One region of the Micromonospora sp. R77 genome, then DNA from elsewhere that is predicted to be linked to it. Evidence: predicted binding sites of a transcription regulator. Region 1 holds the regulator's gene; the other holds the start of a gene.
The links. Region 1 encodes HrcA, which represses chaperone genes, less so after heat shock. Its sites were predicted from a motif close to GGTTNGCACNCTCNNNNNGAGNGTGCNAACC; they were not measured.

Region 1 (3,366 bases):
CACCCGGCCTGGCCCGGGAACTGCTCACGCCCGACGAGGCGCACATGGAGGACGTGATGCTGCGGCTGCGGCTCGCGTCGGGGCTGCCGCTGGCGGTGCTGGACGACGCGGGCCGGGCGGCTGCGGCCCGTGCCCTGGCCGACGGCCTGCTGGCCGCGCCGGACCACGCGGCGGGGCGGGCGGTGCTCACCCTGCGCGGGCGGTTGCTGGCCGACGCGGTGGTCCGCGACCTGCTGGCCTGACCGCCCGGGGACCCGGCCGACCCCGTGGGCCGGCCGGGCCGGTGTCACTTGATGAAGTTCGCGGACATCGGGTAGCGGTAGGGCTGACCCTCGTTGGCCTTCATGCCGGCGATGATCCCGAACAGGATCTGGATCACCACGACCGCGATGCTGGGCAGGAAGAGCAGGCACCAGCTCACGAAGAGCAGCACGAACGCGATGATCGACCAGAGGATCTGGAAGTTCAGCGCGGCCAGGGCGTGCGCCCGGACGGTCGGCGACTGCTGACCACGGGCCAGGTAGGCGATGAGCGGGGCGACGAAGCCCAGCGGGCCGAAGCTGATCAGCGCGCCGGCGGCACCGCCGAAGTGCGCGACCAGGGCCCAGGTCTTGTCGTCGTTGTTGGCGTAGCCGCCGGTGGGGGCGCCGTACGCGCCGCCGGTCGGGTAGCCGGCGTTCGGCGGCGGGTAGCCGCCCGGCGGGGGGTAGCCGCCCGACGGCGGCTGACCGCCGGTGGGCGGCGGATAGCCACCGGGCGGGGGATACCCGGCGCCGCCCGGTGCCCCGGACAGTGGTGCGGTGGGTGGCTCCGACGAGCCGTACGGCGCGGTCGGGTCCGGCTGGGCGCCGGGGTCCCCCGCTCCGGGCGGGCGAGGTGGTTCAGTCATGGACGCCACGGTAGGGGCCGGTGGCAAGCAGGCGCCAGAGCGACACCGCCCGGGATGTCCGGCTGATCGGCTCTGGTGTGTCGACGTCGGGGGTGCCGCACCGGAGGTCCGTCGCTGATCATCGCGTCGGCGGGGGCACCGACGTAGACTGGCACTCGCTACAGTCGAGTGCCAGGAGTGCGCCAGGAGGTGGGAGATGGGTCTCGACGACCGCAAGCTCGCCGTGCTGCGCGCGATCGTCGAGGACTACGTCGCCACCCAGGAACCGGTGGGGAGCAGGGCCCTCGTCGAGCGCCACCAGCTCGGCGTCTCCCCGGCGACGGTGCGCAACGACATGGCGGTGCTGGAGGAGGAGGGCTACATCCGGCAGCCGCACACCAGTGCCGGCCGGGTGCCCACCGACCGGGGTTACCGGCTCTTCGTCGACCGGCTGTCCCGGGTCAAGCCGCTCAGCCCGGCCGAACGCCGCGCCATCGAACGCTTCCTGGTCGGCGCGGTCGACCTGGACGACGTGGTGCACCGCACGGTCCGGCTGCTGGCCCAGCTCACCCGCCAGGTCGCCGTCGTGCAGTACCCGTCGCTGGCCCGTTCCTCGGTGCGTCACCTGGAGCTGGTGCCGATCTCCACCACCCGGCTGATGCTGGTCATGATCGCGGACACCGGGCGGGTCGAGCAGCGGCTGGTCGAGCTGCCCGCGCCGATCCCCGCCGACGACGTCACCGACCTGCGCCGGCTGGTCAACGAGAAGCTGGTCGGCAGCCGCCTGTCGGAGACCCCGCCGCTGGTCCAGGCGCTGGTCGACGAGGCCGTGCCGCACCTGCGCGGGGCGATGACCACGCTGTCGACCGTGCTGCTGGAGACCCTCGTCGAGCGGCACGAGGAGCGCATCGCGCTGGCCGGCACCGCCAACCTCACCCGGGGTGGACTGCTCGACTTCCAGGGCTCGCTGCGCCCCATCCTGGAGGCGCTGGAGGAGGAGGTGGTGATGCTCAAGCTGATCGGCGAGGCGGAGTCCACCACCACCCGGGTGCTGATCGGCGACGAGAACGAGATCGACAACCTGCGGGCCGCCTCGGTGGTCAGCACCGGGTACGGCCCGGGCTCGACCGCCCTCGGCGGCCTGGGTGTGCTGGGTCCCACCCGGATGGACTACCCCGGCACGATCGCCACGGTGAGGGCCGTGGCACGCTACGTGGGCGAGCTGCTGGCCCAGAACTGACCAGTCAGGGCCGACGGCCGGCTCCGGCCGACGACCGGTGCAACGCGAGACGAACATGAGGACACGGAACGCAGTGGCCAGGGACTACTACGGCATTCTCGGTGTGAACCGGGAGGCCTCCGACGACGAGATCAAGCGCGCCTACCGCAAGCTGGCGCGGCAGTTCCACCCGGACGTCAATCCGGACCCGGAGGCACAGGAGAAGTTCAAGGACATCAACGCGGCGTACGAGGTCCTCTCGGACGACCGGAAGCGGCAGATCGTCGACCTGGGTGGCGACCCGCTCGCCCCGGGCGGCGGCGGTGCCGGCGGCCCCGGGGGACCGGGCGGCGCGGGACCCTTCGTCGGTTTCCAGGACATCATGGACGCCTTCTTCGGCGGGGCGGCCGGCGGTGCCCGGGGGCCCCGTCCACGGACCCGGCCGGGCGCGGACGCGATCCTGCGGCTGGAGCTGGACCTGCACGAGACCGCGTTCGGCGTCGAGGCGCCGATCACCGTCGACACCGCGGTGCTCTGCACCACCTGCTCCGGCGCCGGCACCGCGGCCGGCACCCACCTGGCCACCTGCGAGGCGTGCGGCGGCCGGGGCGAGGTGCAGTCGGTGCAGCGGACCTTCCTCGGCCAGGTGGTCTCCGCCCGGCCCTGCACGGTCTGCCAGGGCTACGGCACCACCATCCCGCACCCCTGCCCGACCTGCGCCGGTGACGGCCGGGTGCGGACCCGCCGCTCGCTGACCGTCAAGATCCCGGCCGGGGTCGAGGACGGCATGCGGATCCGGCTGGCCCAGCAGGGTGAGGTGGGCCCGGGCGGCGGCACGGCCGGCGACCTCTACGTGGAGATCCACGAGCGGCCGCACGACGTCTACTCCCGCAAGGGCGACGACCTGCACTGCCGGGTCACCGTGCCGATGACCGCCGCCGCGCTCGGCACCCGGCTGACCATCAAGACCCTCGACAGCGAGGAGACGGTCGACGTCAAGGCCGGCACCCAGCCGGGCAGCACGCTGCGGCTGCGCGCCCGGGGCGTACCGCACCTGCGCGGCACCGGCCGGGGTGACCTCTATGTCCACCTGGACGTGCGGACCCCGACGAAGCTCGACGCCGACCAGGAGAAGATGCTGCGCGACTTCGCCAAGACCCGGGGCGAGGAGGTCGCCGAGCTGACCAAGCAGGGTGGCTTCTTCTCCCGGATGCGCGACGCCTTCAACGGGCACCCCTGAGGTGTCGGCGCCGCTGTTCCTGGTCGAGGCGCTGCCCAC
Region 2 (3,366 bases), 580 kb from region 1:
CGGCGACCTTCTGCACCACGACGTAGCCGTCGTGGCCGGCGTTCTGGGCGATCCACCGCAGCGGCTCGACCAGCGCCTTGCGCACGATGGAGACGCCGGTCTTCTCGTCACCGGTGAAGCCCAGGTCGTCGTCGAGCGCCGGCAGGATCTGGACCAGCGCGGCGCCGCCGCCGGGAACCGTACCCTCCTCGACCGCGGCCTTGGTCGCGGCGATGGCGTCCTCGATGCGGTGCTTGCGCTCCTTCATCTCGACCTCGGTCGCCGCGCCCACCTTGATGACCGCGATGCCGCCGGAGAGCTTCGCCAGCCGCTCGGCCAGCTTCTCCCGGTCCCAGTCGGAGTCCGACGCCTCGATCTCCTTGCGGATCTGCGCGACCCGGTCGGTGACCTCGGAGGCCTGGCCGCCACCGTCGACGATGGTGGTGGTCTCCTTGTCGACCACGACGCGCCGGGCGGTGCCCAGCACCTCCAGGCCGACCTGGTCGAGCTTGTAGCCCAGCTCGGGGGCGACCAGCTCGGCGCCGGTGAGGATCGCCATGTCCTGCAGCATCGCCTTGCGGCGGTCACCGAAGCCGGGGGCCTTGACCGCGCAGACCTTGAGGGTCTTGCGGATCGAGTTGACCACCAGGGTCGACAGCGCCTGGCCGTCGACGTCCTCGGCGACGATCAGCAGCGGCTTGCTGTTCTGGAGGACCTTCTCCAGCAGCGGCAGCAGCTCCTCGATCGCCGAGATCTTCTGCGTGGTGATGAGGATGTACGGGTCCTCCAGCACCGACTCCTGCGACTCCAGGTCGGTGACGAAGTTCGGGGAGATGAAGCCCTTGTCGAACTGCATCCCCTCGGTCACGTCGAGCTCGGTGGTGAGCGCGGAGCCCTCCTCGACGGTGATGACACCGTCCCGGCCGACCTTCTCCATCGCCTCGGCGATCAGCGCGCCGATGGTGGCGTCCTGCGCGGAGATCGTCGCCACGTGCGCGATCGACTCCTTGTCGGCCACCTCGACGGCCCGACCGAGCAGCGCCTCGGAGACCTTGGCGGCGGCCGCGTCGATGCCGCGCTTGAGCCCGGAGGGGCTGGCCCCCGCGGTCACGTTGCGCAGGCCCTCGCGGACCATCGCCTGGGCCAGCACGGTCGCGGTGGTGGTCCCGTCGCCGGCGACGTCGTTGGTCTTCGTCGCCACCTCCTTGACCAGCTGCGCGCCGAGGTTCTCGTACGGGTTGGTGAGCTCGATCTCCTTGGCGATGGTGACCCCATCGTTGGTGATCGTCGGCGCACCGAATTTCTTGTCCAGGACGACGTTGCGCCCGCGCGGGCCGAGGGTGACCTTGACCGCGTCCGCGAGGGCGTTGACACCGTGCTCGAGCAGGTGCCGGGCGTCGTCCGAGAAGCTCAGGATCTTCGCCATGAATGTCCCTTCGAAGCGACGCTGCCCCGGCCCGGCGAGCCGGACCGGGGCAACGACACTGATCGGTTGCTTACTTCTCGATGACCGCGAGGACGTCGCGGGCGGAGAGCACCAGGTACTCCTCGCCGGCGTACTTGACCTCGGTGCCGCCGTACTTCGAGTAGAGGACGGTGTCGCCGACCTTGACGTCGATCGGCACGCGGTTGCCCTTGTCGTCGATCCGGCCCGGGCCGACAGCGAGGACGGTGCCCTCCTGCGGCTTCTCCTTGGCGGTGTCGGGGATCACGATGCCCGACGCCGTGGTGGTCTCAGCCTCGTTCGCCTGGACCACGATGCGGTCCTCGAGCGGCTTGATCGCAACCTTGGTCGCGGTAGTCACGGGCATACCCTCCTGGGGTACTTGGTTTCGTTGCCGAACGGCGAGCCGAACGGCGTCAATCTGCCACATGCCACCGGGCGGGGCCGTCGTCGCGGGTGCCGGTCCGCCTGGCGTTCAGCCTCCGGACCGAAGCCCGGAAGCTGGCACCCTCGATGCGAGAGTGCTAATCGCAGGTTATGCCTCGGCTAGCACTCCGTCAAGGAGAGTGCCAACGCACCACCCCTCGTGTCGCACTCACCCGCCGCCCGCGCCTCGGCGGCCGGGGCCCGGGCCGGCCGGTGCCGGGCGGTCCGGGCCGGCCGGGAGAATGGGGGCGTGGATCTGGACCAGTTCGGCGACCTGCGTACCCCCGAGGGGGTGGCCGCGCTCGCGACGGCCGCCGGGCTGGCCGGCGGCGACCCGCTGAACGCGGCGGCCCGGCTGCGCTCCACCGGGATCCCGGCCGACCTGGCCGCCGCCGCGCTCACCCAGGCGGAGCTGCGCCGCCGCGCGGTCGGCAAGTTCGGGCCGGACGCGGCCCGGATGTTCTTCACCCGCGCCGGGCTGGAGCAGGCCACCCGCCGGGTGGTCGCCGACCGGCGGGCCGCGCGGCTGCGGGCGGCCGGCGTGCGGACCCTCGCCGACCTCGGTTGCGGCCTCGGCGCGGACGCGCTGGCCGCGGCCCGCGCCGGCATCCGGGTGTACGGGGTGGAGGCCGACCCGACCACCGCCGCGATGGCCGCCGCGAACGCCGAGGCCGCCGGGCTGGCCGAGCTGTTCACCGTCGAGTGCGGGGACGCGACCGCGTTCGACGTGACCCGGGTGGAGGCGGTCTTCTGCGACCCGGCGCGCCGGAAGGCCGGCACCGGCCGGCGGATCTTCGACCCGAACTCCTACTCGCCGCCGTGGGACTTCGTCACCGGGCTGGCCAAGCGGGTGCCGTACCCGGTGGTGAAGGTGGCGCCGGGGTTGGACCACGCGCTGATCCCGGCCGGCGCGGAGGCGGAGTGGGTCAGCGTCGACGGCGACCTGGTCGAGGCCACCCTCTGGTGCGGCCGGCTGGCCGAACTCCCCCGCCGCGCCACCCTGCTCCGCGAGAAGGAACGGCCGGCTGCCGACGCCGCCGGCAGCGGAGGGAACCGCGCCCACCAGCTCACCGGCGACGGGGACGCCGAGGCGGCCGTCGGGCCGGTCCGGCGCTTCCTGTACGACCCGGACCCGGCGGTGGTCCGCGCGCACCTCGTGGCCGAGCTGGCCGGGGAGCTGGACGCCACCCTGGGCGACCCGACCATCGCCTACCTCTACGCGGACACCGCCGTCCCGACCCCGTTCGCCCGCTGCCTGGAGGTCACCGACGTGCTGCCGTTCTCGCTGAAGCGGCTGCGCGCGCTGCTGCGGGACCGCCGGGTGGGCCGGGTGGAGATCCTCAAGCGCGGGTCGGCACTGGAGCCCGAGCAGCTGCGGCGGGACCTGCGGCTGGCCGGCGACGCGGCGGCGAGCCTGGTGCTGACCCGGGTGGCCGGTGCGCCGACGGTGCTGGTCGGCCGACCGGTGGCCGGCTGATTTTCGACTCGCCCGCCGGCCGGGCCCGGGTTAGCTTGTC

Region 2: a site for HrcA is predicted at 1,923-1,953, ahead of groES (co-chaperone GroES). Genes of this name have one in related genera too.

The regions. Positions count from the first base shown of each region.
Region 1 is NZ_JALDST010000001.1:1,360,113-1,363,478, reverse strand. Features, by position in the region: gene hemW (radical SAM family heme chaperone HemW) at 1-242, shown strand, start outside; gene MRQ36_RS06110 (DUF4870 domain-containing protein) at 287-889, opposite strand; gene hrcA (heat-inducible transcriptional repressor HrcA) at 1,086-2,108, shown strand; gene dnaJ (molecular chaperone DnaJ) at 2,182-3,327, shown strand; gene MRQ36_RS06095 (16S rRNA (uracil(1498)-N(3))-methyltransferase) at 3,329-3,366, shown strand, end outside.
Region 2 is NZ_JALDST010000001.1:1,938,416-1,941,781, forward strand. Features, by position in the region: gene groL (chaperonin GroEL) at 1-1,405, opposite strand, end outside; gene groES (co-chaperone GroES) at 1,476-1,790, opposite strand; gene MRQ36_RS08875 (methyltransferase domain-containing protein) at 2,100-3,326, shown strand.